Aromatoleum petrolei: one gene and its partner. The protein of the gene in region 1 interacts with the protein of each later gene in a pairwise test. Links are inferred from orthologs where the notes say so. Each region holds a gene or a part of one and is shown on either strand. Other genes may lie near its edges.

Region 1 (7,334 bases):
TGAATGATCGTGTTGATCGGCGTATCCGGATCGGTGCTGATCTCGCCCGTCTGGGAGTTGAAGCTTCCGAATTCGGACGAACCGAAACCGATCTTCGCGCCGTCGCCGAGGTTCTTTGCGCGGCGATCGCCATAGCCGAGACGCACACCGAGATCGCGCGCAAAGTCCTTGTTTGCCTCGACGACGCGCGCCTCGATCATGACCTGGCGGGGCGGGATATCGATGTCCTTGATGAGGCTCGCAAGGGCTGCCAGTCGGCTGGCGACATCGGTGACGAACAGCCGGTTACTCCGCTCATCCACTACGACGCTGCCACGCTTGGACAGCATCGTCTGATCCTTGCTCTTGAGGAAATCGAAGATTTCCTTGGACTTGTGGTAGTTGATCTGGAAGCTCTCGGTCTGCAGCGGCTCGAGATCGCCGATCTGCGCCTTCGCTTCGAGCTGCAGCTTCTCGCGCGTCGCAAGCTCCTCACCCGGGGCGATCCAGATGACGTTGCCCGACTTGCGCATGTCCAGGCCCTTGGCCTGCAGGATGATGTCGAGGGCCTGATCCCACGGCACATCCTTGAGGCGCAGCGTGAGGTTGCCCTGTACGGAGTCGCTGGTGATGATGTTGAAGTTGGTGAAGTCCGCGATGACCTGCAGCACGGACCGGACGTCGATGTTCTGGAAGTTCAGCGAGAGCTTCTCACCCTTGTACTGGCCGCGTGCGGCACCCTGGACGAGCTTGTTCGGATCCTCGACCACTCGGCGCACTTCGAGCACGAACTGGTTGTCGCTCTGGTAGGCGTTGTGCTCCCACTTGCCGTTGGGGGTCACCTGCAGGCGGACGTTGTCGCCCTGCTGCTGCGCGGTCATGGAGGTAACAGGGGTAGCGAAGTCGGTGACGTCGGAGCGGCGGCGAAGGTGTTCGGGCAGCGAGGTCTTCAGGAATTCAACAACCAGTCCGCCGCCTTGCTGACGAATGTCGATGCCCGCATCGGGATTCGACAGTTGAACGACCACCCGGGCTTCACCATCCTTGCCGCGGCGGAAATTGATGTCCCGGATGCTGCTGCCCTCGGCGACCGCGTCACTTTTCGACGGCGCGAAATTGGCCATGGCCTGTGACACCTGGGTGGTCGTCGCACCGACCGGAGCGGCGGCACCGAGGGAAATGATGACGGAGCGCCCCTCGATTCGCGACTCGAACGGCGTCACCTTGGTGACGTTCAGGACGAGGCGCGTGCGGTCGCCCGCCTGCACGATGTTGGCGCTGCGCAGGTCGCCCTGGTCGATTTCCTGCACGCTGCGACCCAGGCCATTGACCGTGCCGGGGAAATCGAATGCGATCCGTGCAGGGTTCGCAACGCTGAAACTCGCCGGCGGCGCGGCGAGCGGCTCCTTGAGCGTAAGTTTCAGCAGTACCGCCCCCCCTTGCCGGGAAACCTCGAGATCTTCGATGCGGTTCGTCGCGGCCTGGGTTTGAGATGACGCGGCCTGCGCAAAGACGGCGGGCGCAGGAACAACGAGGGTGAACGCCGCACACAGCAGCGCAATCGTGCGTTTGATATTCATTTCCGAACCTCCTGCTGCTCCTGCAGCAGCAATGTGCTGATGCGCTCGACCCAATCGCCGTTCATGTCTTCAACCAGTTCCTTCAGGGTGACTTCCGACTCCGTGATCGCCGTCACCAGTCCGAAGTTCTGTCCCATGTAGTTGCCGACCCTCACCTGGTGCAGGTTTTGGTCGGCGCGCACCAGTGCGTGCACTTTCTTGTTCTGGGTGATCACGCCGACGAGCTGCAGGGATTCGAGCGGATAGGATTCCAAGGGCTCGCGCCTGCGATCGAGATCAGGACCGCCGCGGCGGGAGGTCTTGGTTTCCGGCTCGATGCGGCTCGCGACGAAGGGGTCTGCGGCACCTTCCGCTTCGTATTTCACGACCGGAGCGGGCTTCACCTCGGGCAGAGGTTTGATCATCTGGGGCATCGCCTTTTCCTGCTCCACCATCCAGCCCTGGATGTCCTCCTGGTCGCCTGCGCAGGCAGACAGGACGAGGGCACCTGCAAGTATCAGAAGGCGTTTCATGGCTTTCTCACTTGCCTCCCTTTGCCTTCGCGGCCTTCTCCTGCTGGCGCTTTTGCGCGAGCTCCTCTTCGTCGAGGTAGCGATACGTGACGGCCTTTGCTTCCAGCTTCAACCCGCCGTCCTTGAGTGTTTCGATGGCAATGTTGTCCAGCGTCACGATTCGAGGCATCCGGGCCACATCCTCGGCAAATGCACCGAGATCGTTATAGGCACCGACGATGCGGACATCGATCGGCATCTCGGCATAGAAATCCTTGACCGCTTCGACGCCCGGCTTGAAGAGCTCGAACTGCAGCCCGCGGCCCACGCCGGCCTGGTTGATGTCGGACAACAACGAGTCCATTTCGGCGCGATTCGGCAACTGCTTGAGCAGCGCACCGAACTGGCGGTCGGTCTCCTCGAGCTGGAGCTTGTAGGCATCCAGATTCACGGCGAGCTTCTTCTTCGTCACCCAGTCGTTGCGGAGTTGCACCTCGTCAGCCTCACGCTGCTCGAGAAGCATCACCTGATCGCGCCAGTCGAACCACCATGCGAGCGCAAGGACGGCGACCAGCAACGCGGCGAACACCGCGATGCGCGGTGCCAGCGGCCACGCGCCGGGATCGTTGGGATCGAGCCCCTTGAAATCCTGCGAGAGCCGCTCGAAATCGATGCCTTTGAGTTTCCCGGGATTCATTTTCTGGCCCCTTGATCGCCTTCGGCCTTGGGCCCCTCGATGCCGATATTGAGCGCGAAATCGCTGACCCGCCGCTTGTTCACGGATGCAGACTTGATTTCGACCAGGCCCGGATTGGCGAGATAGGGCGATTCATCGAGGCTTCGCATCAGTGCCGACACGCGCGAATTGGACTGCGAGTAGCCGAGCAGGGCAATCTTCGGCCCGGTCTGCTTGATGGACCGCAGATACACGCCATCGGGCACGCGCCGGGCAAACTCGTTCATGACGTTCACCGCCTGGCCCCGCGTCGTCTGCAGGGATTCGATGACCTGCTTGCGCGCCAGCAGGGCGTCGATCTGCTCGCGCAGACGCTTGATTTCGGCGATCTGGGCATCGAGCTTGGTGATCTCGGCCTTGAGGAAGTCGTTGCGGCGTTCCTGACGCTCGACATAGCCCGCGATGACGGTATGCACGATCAGCGCGACCAGCAGGCCGGCCGCGACCATCGCGACGGACACGACGTAGAACTGCTGGCGCCGTTCACGGCGCTTCAGTTCCCGGTGGGGCAGCAGATTGATTCGAATCATGAATCGAATCTCCGGAGCGCCAGCCCGCACGCAACCATCAACGACGGTGCATCGGCCAGCAGATTCTTGGGTCGCACGCGCGACGACAGCGACATCCCGACGAAGGGATTGGCGACGATGGACGGAACCTGGGTACGACCGGCGACCACGTCGGACAGACCGGGCATGACCGAGCAGCCGCCTGCGAGGACGATGTGGTCGACCTGGTTGAACTGGGTGGACGTGAAGAAAAACTGCAGGGCCCGCGAAACTTCAAGCGCCAGGCTGTCCATGAAGGGCCGCATCAGGTCGCGCTCGTAATCCTCAGGCAGCCCGCCGGTGCGCTTCGCAGACTCGGCGTCCTCGACGCTCATCCCATACTGCCGCGCGATCTCCTGCGTCAGCTGCATGCCGCCGAATGCCTGTTCGCGGGCATAGAGCTGCTGACCGTTGCGCAGAACGCTGACGTTCATCACGTTTGCACCGACGTCGATGACCGCGACAATCTTGTCGACGCCACCGCCGGGAAGCTGCTTGGCGACGAGCTCGAAGGCGGCTTCCGCGGCAAAAGACTCGACGTCCATCACGACGGCCTTGAGACCGGCAGATTCGACGACAGCAACGCGATCCTCGACCTTTTCCTTGCGCGATGCCGCGATCAGGACCTCGACTTCTTCGGGGCTGCCCGGCGACGGGCCGACTACCTGGAAGTCGAGATTGACTTCGTCCAGTGCGAAGGGAATGTACTGGCTGGCCTCCGACTCGACCTGGAGCTCCATTTCCTGGTCACGCAGGCCACCCGGCAGGATCATCTTCTTGGTGATGACCGCCGACGCGGGGAGCGCGACGGCCACCTGCTTGATGCCTCCGCCCATGCGGCGCACAGCGCGCGATACGGCCTCGCTCACGCCTTCGAGATTGGCGATGTTTCCGTCGACGACGGCATCACGCGGCAGGGATTCGATGGCATACCGCTCCATGCGGTATGCACCCTTTTCGCCCTCTGACAGCTCGACCATCTTCACGGATGAAGATGAGATATCGAGGCCGACCAGTTGGCGCGCCTTGGGGCGAAACAGGGAGAAGTCCATCACAAAGAAAACCCTTAAATTTCTTTATGTTAGGCGCCGATACTGAATAAGCTTCTCAGATGCTAGCAACAAAGTGTTGCGAGTGCAAACACAGACGGCGGCGGATGCTTTGGAGGCTCAGGGTGCGCAAACGTATAATCGCGCTCCTCCCCTCCCTTTCTGGATTCCCGATGCGCTGGGTTTTGTATCCCCTCGCGGCACTGATGGCTCTCTTCGTTCTCGGCGCGGCCACCATCGCGGCTGTCTCGGCATTCGCATGGCCGAACCTGCCTTCGCTGGACGTTCTGACCGATTACCGCCCGAAGATTCCGCTGCGAGTATACACGTCAGATGGATATCTACTCGGGGAATTCGGCGAGGAACGGCGCGTCGTCGTGACCATGGATGAGGTCCCGGCAGTTCTGAAGCAGGCCATCCTCGCGGCAGAGGACGAGCGCTTTTACGAACACCCCGGTATCGATGTGATCGGGATCGCACGCGCGGCGATTGCGAACGTCGTGTCGGGCGGGCGTGGCCAGGGAGCATCGACAATCACGATGCAGGTGGCGCGCAATTTCTTCCTGACGCGGGAAAAGACCTTCAACCGCAAGCTCTACGAGATTCTCCTGGCACTGCGCATCGAACGCAGTCTGAGCAAGGACCAGATCTTCGAGCTCTACATCAACCAGATTTACCTCGGCCAGCGCTCGTACGGGTTCTCGGCGGCGGCTCGTGCGTACTTCGACAAGCCGCTGAAGGACATCACCGTGGCCGAGGCGGCCATGCTCGCAGGGCTGCCGAAGGCGCCGTCGGCCTACAACCCGATCGCCAACCCGCGCCGCGCGACCCAGCGCCAGCATTACGTGCTGCGGCGCATGGTCGAAGCCGGCTTCATCGACCAGAAGACCTTCGAGGCGGCCCGCGCGGAACCGCTGGTACTGGCCAACGGACGCTCGGCCTCGACTCCGCTGCGCGGCGACTTCGTGGCCGAAATGGCGCGCCAGCTGGCCGTCGAGCAGTTCGGCGATCAGGCTTACGATTCGGGCATCCGCGTGATCACGACAGTGACGCGCGAAGAGCAGCAGGCCGCGTATAAGGCGGTACGGCAGGGCGTGATGGATTACGACCGGCGGCATGGTTATCGCGGCCCGGAGAGCTTCGTCGACCTGAACGGTATCAAGGCGGACGACGAGGAGCGGCTCGACGAACTGCTCTCCGAAGCGGTGGACTACGATGACCTGCTCGCCGCGCTGGTTCTCGAGGCATCGCCGAAGGCAGTCACGGTCTATCGCCACGGCGAGATCCTGAAGATCTCGGGCGCAGGACTGACGTTTGCGGCCCCGATGCTCAACGAGCGTGCACCGCAGGCTCGCAGGCTTCGGCGCGGGGCGATCGTGCGCATCCGCAACCTCGGAGAGAAGGGCTGGGAGATCGCGCAACTGCCGGACGTGGAGGCGGCGCTGATCTCGGTGGACTCGAACACCGGTGCGGTGCGGGCGCTGATCGGCGGCTTCGACTTCAATCGGAGCAAGTTCAACCATGCGACCCAGGCATTGCGCCAGCCGGGATCGAGTTTCAAGCCCTTCATCTACTCGGCTGCGCTCGAGCGCGGTTTTTCCCCGAGCTCAGTCGAGGAGGATGGTCCACTGTTTTTCCCGGCAGGCATCACGGGAAGCAAGGACTGGGAGCCGAAGAACTACGACGGCAAGTACGAAGGGCCGATGACGCTGCGCGAGGGCCTGGCGCGGTCGAAGAACATGATCTCCATCCGCCTGCTGCGCTCGATCACGCCCGAGTATGCACAGGATTACGTCACCCGCTTCGGTTTCGATGCGGCCCAGCATCCGCCCTACCTGACGATGGCGCTGGGCGCCGGGATGGCGACGCCGTGGCAGATGGCGGCCGGATACGCCGTGTTCGCGAACGGCGGCTACCGCATCGAGCCCTATGTCGTGAAGGAAATGATCGACGGCCAGGGACACGTGGTCGCGAAGATCGACCCGCCGGTTGCCGGCGAGAGCGCGCCGCGGGTGATCGACCCGCGCAACGCCTGGCTGATGAATTCGATGATGCAGGACGTAATCCGGCGCGGCACCGCGACGCGCGCACTTGCACTCAAGCGCAGCGACCTGGCGGGGAAGACGGGAACCACCAACGATTATGTGGACGCGTGGTTCGCCGGTTATCACCCGGATCTGGTTGCGGTGAGCTGGATGGGTTTCGACCAGCCGCGCAACCTCGGCCGCGGCGAGACCGGCGGTTCTGCCGCACTGCCGATGTGGGTGAACTATATGCGGACGGCGCTGAAGGGCCTGCCGGAGAAATTCCCGCCGCGCCCGGAGGGGCTGCTGGCGATCAATACCGGCTCGGGACGCGAGGAGTTCATCTATGCCGAGAACCTGCCCGCGGAACCCATCATGATTCCGGCCGGCATCGAGAACCTCCCCCTGCCCTCGGAGGCGCCCGACGAGGCACTGCCCCAGACCCGGCCCGCCGCCGCACCCGCCCCCGTGGTCGAACGCTCGCCGACGCCGATCCGCCGCCCCTGAAGCGCAGGCGGGCCACCGGCGGATCAGCTGGCGACCACGACCACCGGATTGCCGGACTGCTCGCTGACCAGCCGGGACAGCAGCGCGTAGAGTTCGGCGCCGTCGCGGGTCGCGACCCAGCGTCCGGCATCGGGGCGGAAGTGGAAGCCGCCGGCCTTCGCGGCGACCCAGATCTCGCGCGCGGCGGAGTGGCGGTTGATGACCATCTTGCTGCCGTTCTCGAATTCGATCTCGAGCACGCCCCCGGGCATGGTCTCGATGTCCAGTTCGGCACCGCAGCTTTCGAGCGCCGCCTCGATGCGTGCGAGTTCGGCTTCGGCCAGCGCATTGAACGCCGATTCTTCCATGTTGGCTCCTTCTGTTAGCATTTCCGTTTTTTACGACCGACGACACCATGCGAGCCATTCCGACCGCTGCCGC
Region 2 (7,269 bases), 300 kb from region 1 along the record:
GTCGGGCAGGCCCGAGGAGTTCATGAAGCTGGTGTTCTTCATGCCCAGGCGCTGCGCCTCGCGGTTCATCAGGTGGGCGAAGGACTCCTCGCTGCCGGCGATCAGTTCGGCGAGCGCGACGCAGGCGTCGTTGCCGGACTGGATGATCATCCCTTGCACCAGCTCCTCGACCGTGACCGGCTTGTCGGGCTGGATGAACATGCGCGAACCTTCCATGCGCCAGGCCTTCTCGGACACCGGCACGGTCTGCTGCAGCGTGATGCTGCCGCTCTTGAGCGCCGCGAAGGTGAGATAGGCGGTCATCAGCTTGGTCAGCGACGCGGGCTCGATGCGCGCGTCGGGCTCGCGTGCGGCGAGCACCTGGCCGGTGGCCTGGTCCATCAGGAGCCAGGCGCGCGCGGCGAGCGTGGGAGGCGGGACGTTCTGGGCGGAAACAGCGAAGGAGACGACGGCAAACAGCAGGGCAACGAGGAAGCGCATGAGGATCGGCTGACGGGTGACAGTGGGCAGACGGAGGCGGCGAGGCCTCAGGGCCGGGACAAAGGTTCGATTATAGAGGCTTGCCCGGTCCCCGACAGGAGACCGGTGCATGCCGCAATTGGTTCAGATTGCATCAACGCGTAACGACGAAGGGGCGGAACTTCAGCTCGCGCGCGATGCGCTCCGCCTCGCGCTTTGCCTCCTCGACCGATCCGAAGGGCCCCAGGTGCAAGCGGAAGCGCTTGCCGTCGGCGAGGACGGCGAGCCGCTCGGCATGCTCGGCGAAGGCATCGCGCACCATGCCGCGAAAACCTTCGGCACTCGCGGCGGTGGAAAATGCGCCGAGCTGCAGGAAGATGCCGCGCGTCGCATCCGTGAGCGTGGACGGTTCGGCCATCGCGAGCTGCACCGGCGGCTCCGGCGGCGCCGGCGTCGGTGGCACGAGCGCCACCGGACGGCGGCCGGGCATCGGCGGGACCGGATTTTCGGTGGCGACCAGCTCGACCCCGTCGGGCACGATGGCCTCGACCTCGACCTCGGCGCTGCCCACGTTCACATAGCCCAGGCGATGTGCGGCGGCATAGGAGAGATCCATGATGCGGCCCTTGTGGAAAGGCCCACGGTCGTTGATGCGCACCACCACCGAGCGCCCGCTCGCGCGGTGCGTGATGCGCGCGTAGCTCGGGATCGGCAGCGTCGGGTGGGCGGCGGTCATCGAGTACATGTCGTAGGGCTCGCCGCTGGAGGTGGGCTTGCCGTGGAAGCGCTTGCCGTACCAGCTGGCGCGGCCAAGCTGGCGGAAAGGCATCACGGCCTTCGCCGGCACATAGTCCTCGCCGAACACGTTGTACGGGCGGTTGGCGAAGCGGTGCAGCGGCTCGGCGCGCGGCTGCGCATCGGGGATGTCGTCGAGGTTGGCCGGCGGATTGTCGCCCGGGCCGTCGTCCTTGTAGTAGCCGCCGCCGCGCTTCTGCACGACCGCGCTCGTGCCTGGCGCTGGCTGGGGTGGCGTGGCGGCGGTGCTGTCGACGTAGGGCGTCGTGCTGCAACCGGCCAGCGCCAGCATGGCGGCAATCAGGCCCGCGAACAGCAGCTTGCACGCGGACGGGCGGGCTGGCAGGGTATGCGTCGGCATCAGTCAGTCTCCGTAATCACGCCTGCGCGAGCACGCGGCTGCGCTGGATGCTCATCAGTATCCCGATGCCGAGACACAGCGTGACGAGCGCGGTTCCGCCGTAGCTGATGAAGGGCAGCGGCACGCCCACGACCGGCAGGATACCGCTGACCATGCCCATGTTAACGAAAGCATAGGTGAAGAAGATCATCGTGATCGCGCCGCCGAGCAGGCGCGTCGCGAGCGTCGGCGCCATCGCGGCGATGTAGAAGCCGCGCAGCAGCAGCAGCACGTAGATCGCCAGCAGCACGACGATGCCGATGAGGCCGAACTCCTCGGCCAGCACCGAAAAGATGAAGTCCGTGTGGCGCTCAGGCAGGAAGGCGAGGTGCGTCTGCGTGCCGTCCATCCAGCCCTTGCCGAGCACGCCGCCCGAACCGATGGCGATGGTCGATTGGATGATGTGGAAGCCCTTGCCGAGCGGATCCTGCGTCGGGTCGAGCAGGGTGCATACGCGGTGCTTCTGATATTCGCGCAGGCCCGGCCAATCGACGCCCGGCTGGCAGATCTGGTCACCGAAGCCGACGATCGCGCCGATGCCGATGACGCCGATCGCGACGACGGGCACCAGCAGTTTCCACGACAGGCCGGCGAAGTAGATGACATAGATGCCCGCTGCGGTCACCAGCAGGCTGGTGCCCAAGTCGGGCTGCACCATGATCAGTCCGACCGGCACGACCAGCAGCAGGCCCGCAACGATGAACTCGCGCAGGCCGATCTGGCCCTCGCGCTGCTGGAAGTACCACGCCAGCATCAGCGGCATCGCGATCTTCATGATCTCGGACGGCTGGATGCGCGTGACGCCGATGTCGAGCCAGCGCGTCGCGCCTTTCGAGGTCTCGCCGAAGAGATCCACCGCGACGAGCAGCAGCACGCCGACCACGTACAGCGGCAGCGCGAGGCTCAGCAGGCGCTGCGCCGGCACGCGCGCCGTCACCCACATCGCAGCCAGTGCGACGAGCGTGTTCACCTGCAGGGAGGGGATGCGCTCCGGCGAGGCGCTCATCATGAGGACGAAAGCGTAGCCGAGGAGCAAGGCGAGCAGCAGGAGCAGCGGCGGATCGATCGGACGCAGGAAGCCGAGCAGCAGCTCGCGCGGATGAAATCGCGTGTCGGTCATTCTGAACGAGGCTCCCCGTCTTGTCCGCCTGCCTGCGGCTGCGCCGGTTCCACGGCCGCGGCATGTGCGCCGGCGTGCGGGTGCCCGGCATGTTCGTCACCCTCGCCGGCCGCGTCGACATCCTCACCCGCCGGCTGGTCGCGGCGCTTGCCGAGGAGATGATAGTCGATCACCTGGCGCGCGATCGGTGCCGCCGACTGCGCACCGAAACCGCCGTTCTCGACCAGTACCGCGAGCGCGATGGTCGGCTTGTCGGCCGGCGCGTAGGCGATGAACCAGGAATGGTCGCGCAGGCGCTCGCTGACGCGGCCTTCCACGTAGCGCTGGCCGCGAAGCGAGAAGACCTGCGCCGTGCCGGTCTTGCCGCCGGCCGAGTAGGGCGCACCGGCAAAGGCGCGCGCGCCGGTGCCGACCTTGTTCACGTCCACCATCGCCTGACGCACCGCGGCCGCATGTTCGGGCTTGAAGGGGATGGTGCGGATCGGTTCGGGCTCGACGACGCGGCGCTCGCCCGTCACGGGGCTCACGACATGGCGTACGACGTGCGGCCGGAACAGCTTCCCATCATTGACCAGCGCCGCCACCGCATTCGCCATCTGCAGCGGCGTGTAGGCGTTGTAGCCCTGGCCGATGCCCACCGAGATGGTCTCGCCGCCGAACCATTTCTGGTGTTCCTTCTTGCGGAAGCGCTTCCTCTTCCATTCCGGCGTCGGCAGCACGCCCTCGGCCTCTCCGGGCACGTCGATGCCGGTGCGCGAACCGAAGCCGAACGGACGCATGAAGTTCGCGATGCCGTCGATGCCCAGGTCGTTGGCGAGCTGGTAGTAGTAGGTGTTGCACGACACGACGATGGATTTCGGCAGATCGACCATGCCGTGGCCGCCGATCTTGTCGTCCATGAAGCGGTGGCCGCCGAACATGAAGTAGCCCGGATCGGGAATCGTCTGCGTGATCGTGCGCTTGCCCGCCGACAGACCCGCCATCGCCATGAAGGGCTTGAAGGTCGAGCCGGGCGGATAGGCGCTGAAGATGGCACGATTCACCAGCGGATGGTCGGGCGATTCGTTGAGTGACTTCCAATCCTCGGTCGAGATGCCGTCGACGAACAGGTTGGGGTCATACCCCGGTTTGGAGACCAGCGCGAGCACGCCCCCCGTCGTCGGCTCTATCGCGACCAGCGCGCCGCGACGCTTGCCGAAGGCCGCCTCGGCGACCTTCTGCATCTCGATGTCGAGTGTCAGCTCCAGATCATTGCCGGCCACCCCCGGCGTGCGCGCCAACTGGCGCACGGCGCGCCCGCCGGCATTCACCTCCACCTGCTCGGCGCCGGTGATGCCGTGCAGCTCGGCCTCGTAGCTCTGCTCCAGGCCGCTCTTGCCAATGTATTCTGAGCCGCGGTAGTTCGCGTCGTCGCCGGACTCCTCGATGCGTTCGCGGTCGCGCTGGTTGATGCGGCCGATGTAGCCGATCACGTGCGACGCGAGCTCGCCCTGCGGGTAGTCGCGGAACAGGCGCGCCTGCACCTCGACGCCGGGGAACTGGTAGCGCCGTGCGATCACGCGCGCCACTTCCTCCTCGGTCAGGCGCGTGCGGATCGGCACGCTCTCGAAATTCTTGCTCTCTTCCAGCAGCTTCCGAAAGCGGCGACGGTCGCGCGCGTCGATCTCGACGATCTCCGCCAGCCCGTCTATCGTCGCCTCGAGGTCGCGCACGCGCGAGGGCGTGATCTCCAGCGTGTAGGCAGCATAGTTGCGCGCGATCGGCACACCGTTGCGGTCCGTGATCGAACCGCGCCCCGGCACGATGGGCAGCAGCGCGATGCGGTTGTCCTCGGCGCGGGTGTGGTAGTAGTCGTAGCGCACGACCTGCAGGAACCAGAAGCGCGCCACCAGCAGGCCGAAGCACACGGCAATGAAAATGCCCGCGATCAGGACGCGGCGGCGGAAGCGCCCCAGTTCCTCGTCGGGGGTACGGAATTCCATCATCGGATCAGATCGGCCGGTTGTCGTCCCGATCCACCGGCTGGTACTGCGGCAGCAGCAACAGGTAGTTCAGCGGCACCCACAGCGCCGCGCTCGTGAGGCTCGACAGGAAGTACCACCAACCGGGGAACTCGGCGCCGGCGACGAGGCGCACCACGACCATGATCACCTGCGCGAGCAGCAGCAGCGGGAACATCTGCAGCGCCTGCTGCGTCGGCCCGAACCACAGCACGCGCCGCGACACCGAAGTCGCGAGATAGCACAGCACCACGTAGGCGAGCGCATGCTGGCCCATCGCGGCGCCGTGTCCGATATCGACCAGCACACCGAACAGGAATCCCGCCCCCATGCCGACACGCAGCGGCTCGCGGATCGACCAGAATGCCAGCACCAGCGCGACCCAGTCGGGGACGCCGGGGGTCAGTCCGGTCGGGATGTAGCTCAGCGCGAGCGCGACCAGCAGGCTCAGCCAGGCGAACCAGGTCTTGGCAGGCAGCAGGATGCGACTGGAGCGGTGGGTCGGCTGCATGAATGGCTGTCCTTAACCCTTGCGACCCTTGCTCGGCCCGGGTTCCGGCTCCGGCGCAGGACGCGGCGGCGGCGACTCGGCACGTCCGAGCAGCAACACCTGGGTCGTGCGCTCGACGCCGGCGACCGGCTCGCACACGATCACCGCGAAGGTCTGCGCGTCGCGATCCACGCTCACGACGTCGGCGACCGGCAGGCCGGCGAGGAAGAGGCCGTCGAGGCCCGAGGTCACGAGCCGGTCGCCCACGCGCACGTCCGCGCCCGACAAGGTAAAGCGCAGTTCCAGGCGCCCCTGTCCCGCCCCGGCGAGCACGCCGCGCAAGCCGTTCCTCGCGACCTGCACCGGCACTGCCTGGTCCTTGTCCGTGATCAGCGTGACCTCCGCCTGCACCGGATACACCCGCGTGACCTGGCCGATCATGCCCTGCTCGTTGACGACCGCCATGCCGGCCTCGACGCCCTGCTGGCTGCCGCGGTTGAGGATCACCTTGCGGTCGAAGGGGTCCGGCGCATCGTAGAGAATCTCGGCGGCCACGCTCTTCGCCGCCACCGAAGCCCCCATGTCGAGGAGCCCGCGCAGGCGGCGATTCTCCTCCTCCAGCTGCTCGAAGCGCAGCAGGCGCTGCGCCGCTTCCAGCTCGCGGCCGCGCAGCGCGGAGTTGTCCTTCTGCACCTCGACCAACGTCGCGAAATACACCGCGGCGTTGCGCACGAAATCGGCCGGCGCCGCCGCGGCCATCTGCAGCGGCCAGGTCGCCACCGACAGCGCCTGGCGCACCACTTCGAGGTAACGGAACTTCAGGTCGGCGACCAGCATCGCCAGGCAGATGGAGACGAGCACCAGCAGCCGCACGAGCGGCGTGGGTCCCTGCTTGAAGATGGGTGGCGACGGATGACCGGCGAGGGACATCGTGATGCGTGGACGGCGGAGCGCGACGAGTCCGGAGGCCCGTCGTGACGGCGCGAATTACTCGGACGCGAAGATGGAGCCGAGCTTGTCCATCTTCTCGAGCGCCATGCCGCAGCCGCGCGCGACGCAGGTCAGCGGCTCCTCCGCGACGATCACCGGCAGGCCGGTCTCTTCCATCAGCAGGCGGTCGAGATCGCGCAGCAGCGCGCCGCCGCCGGTAAGCACCATGCCTCGGTCGGCGATGTCCGCGCCCAGTTCGGGCGGAGTCTGTTCGAGGGCGATCTTCACCGCCGACACGATCTGGTTCAGCGGTTCGGTGAGCGCCTCGAGGATCTCGTTCGACGAAATCGTGAAGCTGCGCGGAATGCCCTCGGCGAGGTTGCGCCCCTTCACTTCCATCTCGCGCACCTCCGAGCCCGGGAAGGCCGAACCGATTTCCTTCTTGATGTTCTCCGCCGTCGTGTCGCCGATCAGCATGCCGTAGTTGCGGCGGATGTAATTGACGATGGAGTCGTCGAACTTGTCGCCGCCGACGCGCACCGAGCCGGCATACACCATGCCGCCCAGCGAGATCACGCCGACTTCGGTGGTGCCACCGCCGATATCGACCACCATCGAACCGGTCGCGTCCGACACCGGCAGGCCTGCGCCAATCGCCGCCGCCATCGGCTCCTCGATCAGATACACCTGCGAGGCGCCCGCCGCGAGCGCCGCGTCGCGGATCGCGCGGCGCTCGACCTGGGTCGAACCGCAGGGCACGCAGATGATGATGCGCGGGGAGGGCGAGAACATGCGCGAGTCATGCACCTTCTTGATGAACTGCTTGATCATCTGCTCGGTGACGACGAAATCGGCGATCACCCCGTCCTTCATCGGGCGGATCGCGGTGATGTTGCCCGGCGTCTTGCCCAGCATCTGCTTCGCCGCATGGCCGACCGCCTGGATCGTGCGCTTCGCGTTGGGCCCGCCCTCGGTACGGATCGCCACGACGGACGGCTCGTCGAGCACGATGCCCTTGCCGCGCACGTAGATCAGCGTGTTGGCGGTGCCAAGGTCAATGGCCAGATCGTTGGAG

The links.
Region 2: the proteins of ToN1_RS10445 (region 1) and mrdA interact in binary tests that used the Escherichia coli proteins (3 or more experiments, as listed by UniProt). The link is inferred for Aromatoleum petrolei from one-to-one orthologs.

The regions. Positions count from the first base shown.
Region 1 is NZ_CP059560.1:2,281,510-2,288,843, forward strand. What follows is about bases 4,192-7,235. They hold ToN1_RS10445 (penicillin-binding protein 1A), read left to right. Parts: upstream 4,192-4,556; coding sequence 4,557-6,914; downstream 6,915-7,235. Other genes in these bases: ToN1_RS10440 (pilus assembly protein PilM), read right to left, coding at 4,192-4,386; cyaY (iron donor protein CyaY), read right to left, coding at 6,938-7,235. In the rest of the region: ToN1_RS10420 (type IV pilus secretin PilQ), read right to left, coding at 1-1,559; ToN1_RS10425 (pilus assembly protein PilP), read right to left, coding at 1,556-2,071; ToN1_RS10430 (type IV pilus inner membrane component PilO), read right to left, coding at 2,079-2,747; ToN1_RS10435 (PilN domain-containing protein), read right to left, coding at 2,744-3,316; more of ToN1_RS10440, read right to left, coding at 3,313-4,191; more of cyaY, read right to left, coding at 7,236-7,261; LPS translocon maturation chaperone LptM, read left to right, coding at 7,309-7,334. UniProt on the Escherichia coli protein: Cell wall formation. Synthesis of cross-linked peptidoglycan from the lipid intermediates.
Region 2 is NZ_CP059560.1:2,587,636-2,594,904, forward strand. Bases 2,266-5,244 are described here. They hold mrdA (penicillin-binding protein 2), read right to left. Parts: upstream 4,760-5,244; coding sequence 2,771-4,759; downstream 2,266-2,770. Other genes in these bases: rodA (rod shape-determining protein RodA), read right to left, coding at 2,266-2,774; mreD (rod shape-determining protein MreD), read right to left, coding at 4,764-5,244. Outside these bases: ToN1_RS11835 (D-alanyl-D-alanine carboxypeptidase family protein), read right to left, coding at 1-480; ToN1_RS11840 (septal ring lytic transglycosylase RlpA family protein), read right to left, coding at 614-1,615; more of rodA, read right to left, coding at 1,632-2,265; more of mreD, read right to left, coding at 5,245-5,285; rod shape-determining protein MreC, read right to left, coding at 5,298-6,194; ToN1_RS11865 (rod shape-determining protein), read right to left, coding at 6,252-7,269. UniProt on the Escherichia coli protein: Catalyzes cross-linking of the peptidoglycan cell wall. Responsible for the determination of the rod shape of the cell. Is probably required for lateral peptidoglycan synthesis and maintenance of the correct diameter during lateral and centripetal growth.